3 regions of the Marinobacter liaoningensis genome follow, and region 1 is predicted to be linked to each of the others. Evidence: predicted binding sites of a transcription regulator. Region 1 holds the regulator's gene; each other region holds the start of a gene.
What was found. The regulator sigma-54, encoded in region 1, starts transcription at its own class of promoters, with help from an activator protein. The targets are predictions, from matches to a motif close to ANTGGCATNNANNTTGCTNT.
Positions count from the first base shown of each region.

Region 2: flgB (flagellar basal body rod protein FlgB) is a predicted target of sigma-54. The motif match lies at 1,966-1,985, and genes of this name have one in related genera.
Region 3: KZO34_RS18575 (PEP-CTERM sorting domain-containing protein) is a predicted target of sigma-54. The motif match lies at 1,828-1,847, and genes of this name have one in related genera.

Region 1 covers NZ_JAHXKI010000002.1:429,009-432,281, reverse strand. The annotation lists gene ptsN (PTS IIA-like nitrogen regulatory protein PtsN) at 1-410, opposite strand, end outside; gene hpf (ribosome hibernation promoting factor) at 497-805, opposite strand; gene KZO34_RS04255 (RNA polymerase factor sigma-54) at 918-2,450, opposite strand; gene lptB (LPS export ABC transporter ATP-binding protein) at 2,605-3,273, opposite strand, start outside.
Region 2 covers NZ_JAHXKI010000004.1:139,363-142,635, reverse strand. The annotation lists gene KZO34_RS16640 (flagellar hook protein FlgE) at 1-295, opposite strand, end outside; gene KZO34_RS16635 (flagellar hook assembly protein FlgD) at 323-1,000, opposite strand; gene flgC (flagellar basal body rod protein FlgC) at 1,019-1,468, opposite strand; gene flgB (flagellar basal body rod protein FlgB) at 1,503-1,901, opposite strand; gene KZO34_RS16620 (nitroreductase family protein) at 2,147-2,701, opposite strand; gene KZO34_RS16615 (Mpo1-like protein) at 2,848-3,159, shown strand; gene KZO34_RS16610 (adenylate/guanylate cyclase domain-containing protein) at 3,161-3,273, shown strand, end outside.
Region 3 covers NZ_JAHXKI010000001.1:209,249-212,521, forward strand. The annotation lists gene KZO34_RS00995 (PhnE/PtxC family ABC transporter permease) at 1-973, shown strand, start outside; gene KZO34_RS18575 (PEP-CTERM sorting domain-containing protein) at 1,061-1,717, opposite strand; cyclic di-GMP riboswitch class I at 1,749-1,823, opposite strand; gene KZO34_RS01005 (hypothetical protein) at 2,185-2,691, shown strand; gene KZO34_RS01010 (hypothetical protein) at 2,684-2,998, opposite strand; gene KZO34_RS01015 (hypothetical protein) at 3,090-3,273, opposite strand, start outside.

The DNA.
Region 1 (3,273 bases):
CCATCGCAGAAAACCCGTTCGTTGAACTTTTCCGCCAGCTGGCTGAGCAGTTCCAGGTGCTCACTGGTGGCCTCTTTGGGAACAACGAGGGCAAATACGAGGTCGACGGGCTGGTTATCAATGGCGTCGAACTCGATGCTCTCTTCGAGCGTCATCAGAACGCCCACCACATGGTCCAGTCCCTCCAGGCGGCAATGGGGTATGGCAATGCCTTGGCCGATTCCGGTGCTGCCGAGGCGCTCACGGGACACCAGATTGTTGAAGATCTGGGTCTCGCTGAGAGAATCGTCGTGCCGGTGAATCTGTTCGGCAATGAATTCCAGTACCCGTTTCTTGCTCGAGGCGGGTATCCGGCACAAAGTCAGCTCCGGCGCAAGGATGTTATCTATGGTCAGGGATGTGTCGCTCATGAATCGACTGCATTTCCGTAAAAAAAAGGCTGCGGCAGGTTATCCATGCCGCAGCGCGATGAGATGACATGCATGAAAACGGTCGGTTAACGAGCGCCGTTTCCGTGCATCCGGTCTACATTCTTTTCCTTGTGCTTGAGGATCTGGCGGTCCAGCTTATCAATCAGCCCGTCAATCGCTGCGTACATGTCCTCGTTTTCTGCCTTTGCGTGAATATCACCACCAACCACGTGCAACGTTGCTTCCGCCATCTGACGCACCTTTTCCACCTGCAGGGTAACCTGGCAGTTACTGATATGGTCAAAGTGACGCTCGAGTTTCTCGAATTTTTCTGAGACGTAATCCTTGAGTGCGGGAGTCAGTTCTACGTGATGGCCTGAAATGTTGAGTTGCATAGGCGTCTCCTGTTGTCATCATGCCGGTCCCAACGGGGCCGGGCCTGAGGGCTGGCGCACACTGCGCCGGCAAAGTTTGGCTCGGGGGAGCGCTGTTTTCGACAGTGCGCCCCTAAACCAGTCTTTTTCTCTCGTTAGAGGGTGGAATATGCATCGCTTCCCGGTATTTGGCGACGGTCCGACGGGCCACCTTGATACCCTGTTCCCCTAGCATGGTCGCAATTTTGCTGTCGCTCAACGGCTTTTTCGGTGTCTCGGCCGCTATCAGTTTCTTGATCATTGCACGGATGGCTGTTGATGAACATTCGCCGCCTTCATCGGTACTGACGTGGCTCGAGAAAAAGTACTTCAGCTCGAAAATACCCCGCGGTGTGTGCATATACTTCTGCGTGGTGACCCGGGAAATTGTCGACTCGTGCATTTCTACCGCCTGCGCTATGTCTGAGAGGATCAGTGGCTTCATGGCCTCTTCGCCGTGATCCAGAAAACCCTGTTGGTGCTCGACAATGCGTGTCGCCACTTTCAGCAAGGTTTCATTGCGGCTCTGCAGGCTCTTGATAAACCATTTGGCTTCCTGCAGCTGATCCCTCAGGTAGGTGTTATCAGCACTGCTGTCTGCCCGTCTTATAAGAGAAGCATAGCTCGCATTGACGCGGATGCGTGGTGCAATCTCAGGATTTAGTTCAACCCGCCATCTGCCGTTGTGTTTGCGGACGATGACATCGGGAATGACGTAATCCGGTTCGGCGCGGTCAATCACATCGCCCGGGCGCGGATTCAGCCCGGTAATCAGGGCCAGAACATCACGCAGCTGATCTTCCTTGAGTCGGCTTCGGCGCAATAACTGGGCGTAGTCCCGGTTGCCCAGCAGGTTAATGTAGTGAGTGATCACAAGGCGTGCCTGGGCAAGCCAGGGCGTTTCGGGCGGTAACTGGTTCAGCTGGATGAGCAGGCATTCCTGCAGGTCCCGGGCAAAGACACCGGGCGGGTCAAAATGCTGCAGGCGATGAAGGACTGCCTCCACTTCATCCAGTTCCAGTGGGTCTTCCTCGGTTTCATCCAGCAGTCCTGCGTGGATGTCGTCCAGTGGGCTGGTCAGGTAGCCTCGCTCGTTCACTGCATCCATCAGGGCATGGGCAATGGCCTGATCCCGTTCGCTCAGCGGCGTCAGGTTCAATTGCCATTCAAGGTGATCCTGCAGGGTTTCACTCGGGGAGTTGCGGGTTTCGAAGTCGTGATCGTTCTCGTCTTCGTTTCGGGCGGCCGGGGCAGGGGCTGACTGATAGATGTCGTCCCAGGCGGTGTCGACGGGAAGATCGTCGGGGATGTTATCGGGAATCTCGTTTTCCGAGGCCCAGTCTGGTCCGTTTTCCGATTCATCCCAGTCGGTATTGGCGTCAGTACCGGAATCGGCCGTCGTTTCCGCTGCGGACTCCTCCTGACCGCGCTCGTCGTCACTCGACGCCGCTTCGGCCTGATCGTCGTCTTCCGAGGTTTCCAGCATCGGGTTGGACTCCAGAGCCTGCTGGATTTCCTGTTGAAGATCGAGGGTGGATAGCTGTAGTAGCCGGATCGCCTGTTGCAGCTGGGGCGTCATGGTCAGGCTCTGACCCAGCTTTAACTGTAAGGAGGCTTTCATAACCATGGTTCAGGATCCGTCACTCATCAGGCGCTGTAATACCCTAAGTTCAATAAAAAATTGTTGTATGCCGGTTACTTGCCGTTACCAAAAAATGCCCTAGCAAGTTCTTTGCCGAGTTTACTTGCTCGGGTTCATCAACACAATCGGGCAGCGGTTATCACAGTCGGAATTCGTTACCGAGGTAGACCTCTTTTACTTGCTGGTTCGCAAGAATGGTTTCCGAATTGCCAGAGGCAATGATGTGGCCGCCCGATACAATGTACGCCGTCTCACAGATGTCCAGCGTTTCCCGGACATTGTGGTCCGTAATCAGTACCCCGATGCCCTTGTCCCGCAGGTGACGGATAATGTGCTTGATATCGCTCACCGAAATCGGGTCAACGCCGGCAAAGGGTTCGTCCAGCAGGATAAAAGCGGGTTCCATGGCCAGTGCCCGGGCTATTTCCACGCGCCGGCGCTCACCGCCTGACAGCGCCATGCCTACACTGTCGCGGATGTGGGTAATGTGGAATTCTTCCAGCAGCTCTTCCAGGCGACTTTCCCGGTCAGCCCGACTCATACCCTTACGGGTTTCGAGGATCGCCATAAGGTTGTCCCGGACTGTCAGCTTCCGGAACACAGAAGCCTCCTGAGGCAGATAGCCAATTCCTTTCCGGGCCCGGCCATGCATGGGCAGCGGTGTAACGTCCTGGCTGTCGATCATGATGCGGCCGCGGTCAGCGGGAACCAGTCCGACGATCATGTAGAAGCAGGTGGTCTTGCCGGCGCCATTGGGGCCCAGAAGTCCGACGATCTCGCCACTGCGGATCTCCAGCGAGACATCGAG
Region 2 (3,273 bases), on a different contig from region 1:
GAATCTCACCGCCATTGTTGAGGATGAAGAAGCCATCGCCACTGATGGCCATGTCCAGGCCATTGTCGGTGAAGCTGATGTTGCCCTGCCCGAACGATTGCTTGACGTCCTGAACGCGAACACCGTCGCCAATCGGGTTGGAACCCCCACTCAGAAAGCCGCTAGCGTAGAGGTCACCGAACTGAACGCTGCTGCCCTTGAAACCAACGGTACTTGCGTTGGCAATGTTGTTACCGGTGACATCCAGATCCACCGATGCAGCCCGAAGGCCGCTAAGCCCTGTGTTAAATGCCATAAATCACCCCTTGGTCTGACACCGGTATCAGTTGATTTGTTTTACGTCGGACAGGGCAATTGAACCCATGCCTGCCAGATTCAATGTAATGGAGCCGTTCTGGCCCAGCGAAACGCTGTCCACATTGGCGCTCACCATGGTCCCCAGCTGTTGCGTCCCGCCCGGGTAGGAAGCTTCCGCCACAATCCGGTAGGGGCCTGGCGGCAATGGATTGCCGTTGCCGTCCTGGCCATCCCAGCTGAACGACTTCATGCCGGCCGGGCTGCTGCCCAGATCAATCTGACGAACCAGTTCGCCGGCCTGATTCTGCACTGACAAACGCATGCCACCGGTCGAGGCCGGCACGGCGATCGTGCCGCTGATTTCACCGTCCGCACCAAGAATGCCGACACTGGACGGCGCCAACACGGTCTTGCCGACCATAGCTGACGCTTGCAGAGCCTGGGTCGACCGGAATTGCCCAACCACGTCATCGACGGTACCCGACAGTTTCTGCATCTCTTCCAGCGAGCTGAACTGGGCAAGCTGTGAGATAAACTCGCCGTTATCCTGGGGCTCCAGCGGATTCTGATTCTTCAACTGGGCCAGCATCAGCTCCATGAACTCGTTTCTGCCCAGCTCGCTGTTGCCATCGGCGCCACCCTGCTGTTTCAGCTGGTACTGGCTCAGAACATCCGAAGCGTCTGTTGCGTTAATTGCGCTCATTGCTTACTCCTCTCCGGATTACTGCTGACCGAGGGTCAGGATTCGCTGCATCATGGATTTGGCGGTGTTCATGATGTCCACGTTCATCTGGTAACTGCGGGATGACGACATCATGTCGGCCATCTCCTCCACCACATTGACGTTCGGATAGAACACGTAACCGTCTTCATTCGCTGCCGGATGCTCAGGCTGATACCGCATCTGGAGATCTGCCTGACTCTCGACAACCCCCTCAACGCGAACCCCTGCCCCGGGACCCTGCTCGCTGGAAAAGGCCAGGCCCTGATTGTCGGGATTGAGCATCGACTGGTGGATGGCCGCAAACACGGGCTTTCGGGCCCGATAGGTTGTCTCGGTGCTGGAGCTGGCCGTCTCCGCATTGGCAATGTTGGATGCCGTCGTATTCAGCCGCAGTGATTGCGCAGTCATGCCGGAACCGGCGATGTCAAAAATGCTGCCTAATGACATGAAAACTCTCCTTTGCTACTCGCGTCGCTGCGGCTTACTCGCCCTTGATGGCCTTGGTCAGACCGGAAAATTTACTGCTCAGAAACTGGAAACTGGCCTGGTAATCCATGGCATTGCGCATGAACCGGGTTTGTTCCTGCTGTGCATCCACCGTGTTGCCGTCCACTGACGGCTGGTGTGGTGTTCGATAGAGCAACTCGCTGTCGGCGGAACCACTGGAAGTATCCATATGCCCAGCGTCAGTCTTGGCCATTTCAAAGCCAGAGGCAGCCTGCCGTGCCCGCTGCATCACTGCCTGGAAATCCATATCACGGGCCTTGAATCCCGGGGTATCGGCGTTTGCCATGTTGTTCGCCAGGACTTCCGCCCGTTTGACCCGGGCCTCCAGTGCTTGCTGGTGGATACCAAGCGCATTATCAAACGAAATCGCCATACTGCCTCCCAAAACTGCCCCCGCATGCCGGCCTGCTTTGCCGAATTTGCTCTCTGATGGGATTAAAGCAAGGCCAATGCCAAAGTTTGAAAACCCCTCTGAATCGCTGTCTGCGCGGGCCCTGGGGTCAATTGATGGGGGAAGGGACGGGGCGGAAATTCAATGAAACCGGGGAAAAGCGGCAAGCGGTTTCCCCTCCCCCAGACCAAGGATCGGGCCTGCAGGGAGGGAGAACGTCATGTCATTCAGGAAGGCCAGTGCTGGACATAGTCGTGCATCTCTGGCCGGGGAACCCGGGGTTTTTCCGAAGACACCGTCCCGGCGTAGAGAAAGCCAACGATCGATTCGCCTTCTTTCAATCCAAGCCCCTGATGGACGGCCGAGTGATAAGCGACACTGCCAGTACGCCACATAACACCGAATCCGGCCTCCTGCAGTGCCAGCTCCAGGAAGCTCATGCCAGCTGCAGCCGACATAACCTGCTCGACTTCCGGAACCTTGGGATGGGCTGTTGGCGACGCGATCCCAACGATGATCATCGGAGCCCGGAGCGGCGCCCGACGCAACTTCTCGATCTCCTGCTCGTCGCTGTTGTTGGCACAGGTTGATGCGAAGAGGTCCCCCAACGCTTTCAGGCCCTCACCCTCAATGACGAGGTAGCGCCACGGCCGCAACAGGGCATGGTCGGGGGCCCGGGCAGCGCAGGCGAAGGCACGGGCGAGAGAATCGGAATCCGGCGCCGGTGCCTCAAGCCTGGGTTCGGACGTCCGGTTGAGCAGAAATTCGCTGACTGCAGTCATATCGTCTCACTATCGGATGGATGATCGACGGGAGGATTTGAGACCGTTTACGTCGATTCGGTTAATTGTGGGTTATACGTAATACTGTTAACCTTTAGTCGTAGTCCGGTCTACCTAAAAATTATAAACGACTTGGTAGCAGCACCATGAGTGACCAACGAACTTTTAGCAACTTTGCAGAATTCTATCCCTACTACCTCGAAGAGCACAGCGATGCGACCTGCCGTCGGCTGCATTTCGCGGGCAGTTTGCTGGTGCTGATTGTGGCGGTATGGGCCATCACCTCCGGAAAGCTGACCTGGCTATTGCTACTCCCTGTCATCGGCTACGGTTTCGCATGGGTTGGTCATTTCAAATTCGAGAAGAACCGGCCGGCAACCTTCAAATACCCCGTCTACAGCCTGATGGGCGACTGGGTCATGTTCAGAGATATGCTCATTGGCCGGATCCGTTTCTAACATGATGAGTGCACCGGCAGATCTGCGTAATGCCAGCAACAGCGCTGGCAAAGCATTGACCCTTGATCATCCCAATAATCCCGTTGCCATTCCACCGATGCCGGATTACAACGG
Region 3 (3,273 bases), on a different contig from region 1:
CCCGGATTGCTGGGTCCAGCTCCGGACCTACACCGCTTATCGACTCGAATGTGGTCTGCGGTCAAGTGCCATTCTCGGCTTCGTCGGTTTGCCGACCCTGGGTTTCTACCTCGAGAGTTCGTTTTCCCAGGGGCTATACTCCGACGCCGGTGCAATGCTGATTCTGTTTTACGTCCTCATTGCGACCATGCCGCTGTGGGTAAAACCAAAGCTTCTGCCCGTTTATATACTCGGAGCACCATTTTTTCTTGGTGACGGGCTGCCAATCGTTTGGGGCAATGTGGAACGGTTCTTCACCCAGGACATCATTCCAAGCCCCATCAGGCAAGGTGAGGGACTTACTGGGCTGACCGCCTGGTTCGGGGACCTGATGGTTCACCAGGCCATACCGGGGATCTGGAATACGGTAATTCTCACGCAGATCGCGTTGGTCGGCACGGGCATTCTGGCCTTGTTGTTATTCCCGCTGATATCCAATCATTTCGGCGGGCCCATTCGCCGAACGTTCGGTCACGTATTTCTGGTTATTGCACGGTCGACACCGGAGTACATTCTCGCCTACATTCTGCTGCAGCTGTGGGGGCCTTCCATGCTCCCGGCGGTAGTCGCACTGGCGCTCCATAATGGTGGCATCATTGGCCACCTGATCGGTCGCCAGACCAATGCCATCCAACTGAGAAGCGATGCCCCTACTGGGTTCAATCGATACTCCTGGGAATTAGTGCCCAGGGTGTACCGGTCGTTCCTGGCGTTTCTGTTCTATCGGTGGGAAATCATCATGCGGGAAACGGCGATCCTGGGGATTCTTGGCATCTACACCCTGGGATTTTACGTCGACAGCGCCATCCAGAATATCCAGTTTGATCGGGCGATGGTGCTGATTCTGATTACCGCGCTGCTCAATATTGGCGTAGATACTCTCGGTCGCTATATTCGCCGTAAACTGGCTCTGCAAACCATGCCCACCTGTTAACCGCCCTCCCTGAAGGGTGCTTCTACAATCCGTGCACAGCAAAAAGCCGGGACAAGCCCGGCTTTGAGTCACTGCACTCAGCTTTGATCAGCTACGGCGACGACGTGACACACCAAATCCTGCCAGGCCGAGGCCAAGCAGTGCCAGTGTTGAAGGCTCCGGAACGGAAACCTCGAACTGCTGGTACACGCCACCGGCCCGGTTCTCGAGGACCAGGGCGTCGGTAGAGGAGTAACCATCACCAATATAGATCCCGGCAGAGGTCGTACCGGGGTCGGTCAGGACCGGAGTCAGGCCCGCGAACAGGCTTGAGCCGAGCGAGAATTGTAGCAACTCAATTCCACCTGCCAGGGTGAAATTGAAGCCGTCGACACCACCGGTCGCGTTAGTTGCCGCGGTCCAGGTGATGAAATCAGAGGTGCCGGTGCTGAAATCCGTCATGGTGTCTGCGTGGGGACCGGAGGATTCAAAACCGAAGGACTCATAGGTACCGAGGTTCTGGTTTTCGAACTCCAGATCGCCGAACCATTCTACCGTGTTATCGGCATCGACAGCCCCTGGCGCCAGCCAGCGGACGAACCAGTTACTGGTATTGTTAAGATCGTTCCAGATGTAATAGCCAGCCCCTTGATCCAGGGCAAGGTCACCGTCTGAGGTGGTGCTTCCACTGTACTGCGGCGTTGCCAGCGCGGCGCTTGCTGAAGCTGCAAATACGAAACCAAGTGCCGTTCTTTTAAAATCCATCAACATTCTCCGTGAACGCTTTGATTACTCCCTGTGCAGCCCGGCTGTCTCAGTAAGACCCGCAGCTTTCCGTCCCACCCTCACGGGTGGTTTGGCTACAGTGGGGAGTCATAGCCAGATCCATGCCAGGTGCTCAAAGCCCAGGAAATAGCGGCTCAACAGGTACATCAAAGCGAAGACTGTAAATTTTTTTGACACATAGGTGTAAAGCTGGTGAAACAGTTCACATACCAGCTCCAGTCTGTAAACATTCCCGACACAACTGCTCCGGGAGCGCTTTATGACCCTCATCACAGTTCCGTCATTCGGGCCAATTTTTAGGCTTATTCTGACAAGCGGTAGCATCCCCTTGGCGCTTACATTTCGTTACACTCTGATTACATTTTGCAGTGTTCAGGGCAGCGTGAATCATGACGGACGGGGTGGTTTTCATAATCCAGGTTGGCTTGGTAGCACTTGTGCTACTGATGGCATTTCGCATGGTGACGCTGGTTCGGGCTGCTCCGGTAACTGAGAATGTTACCCGCGACGAAGTTGCACCCGTGCCGGTCAGACGAACACCCGCAGCGCGACAAGTAGCCGGCGCCGATCGAACGGAGCTACTGACCCAGTTGCATATTCTTGCCGGACTTCAGGAAAGGGATTGTCGTGTGAAAGGGCTGGAACTTGGCGACGCGCCAGAGGCGGTTCGGGACTACGCAGCTGTGTGGCTTTATGGCGCGGCCTGTGCCCTGTGTGACACGCCCGCACGACATTCCGAATCACTGGCCGGGCTGGCCGCTCATATTGCAAGCCGAAAAATCGGAATCCGGCAGCCGCAGGCGCTACAGGCAATTTCAACCCTGACGCAAAGCAGTATTCTTCTGGCGTGCTATCGCGGAGGGCTGGAGGGTGCGGAATTCTGGCGGCAGCATCATTACGTGACGCCGGGCGACAGTCTTTATGAGGCCATTACCGCCAATGCGTTTATTTGACAGCCGGTTGATCGGGCGTCGAGTCCAGTGCCCAGTTCGTGCCCAATTGAACTGATTCCGAGGCGTCCGGCTGAGTCACTGGCACCCCTCCGATCCCAGGCCGGGTAAAACCGCCCTCTTCCGTATTCTTCATGCTGTCGACGTCGACGGACCGGACCACATAAGCGGTTCCGTCCGACACGACTCTGGCCCGATGGGTCAGGCCAAACACAAACCGGCAGTAATCCAGCTTCAACTGCACCAGATCCTGCTCCGCCTTTCGGATTTTGCGCAGCAGTACCTTCTGAACGCTATCTCCGTAATTCATCGTGTCTTCCCTGATGTCAGCAATAAGTGACTGGAATTTTACACGATATGGGGGCCTTGTCAGCTCTGCCAAACGAGTGTTTTGAGGCCAATCACAGATGACGGGCCTGAAACACCAGCTTCACCGGAATGCCTTTCAGTCGTTCCTGGCCCTGCTGTAGATCTACTCGCCAGACCATCTCCTCTCCGGTACTGCAGATGGGAGCATTGAAACGCGCGACATAAGTGCCATCGACCTGACGGCGCAACGGCACCGGGTATTCGCCCATATACATG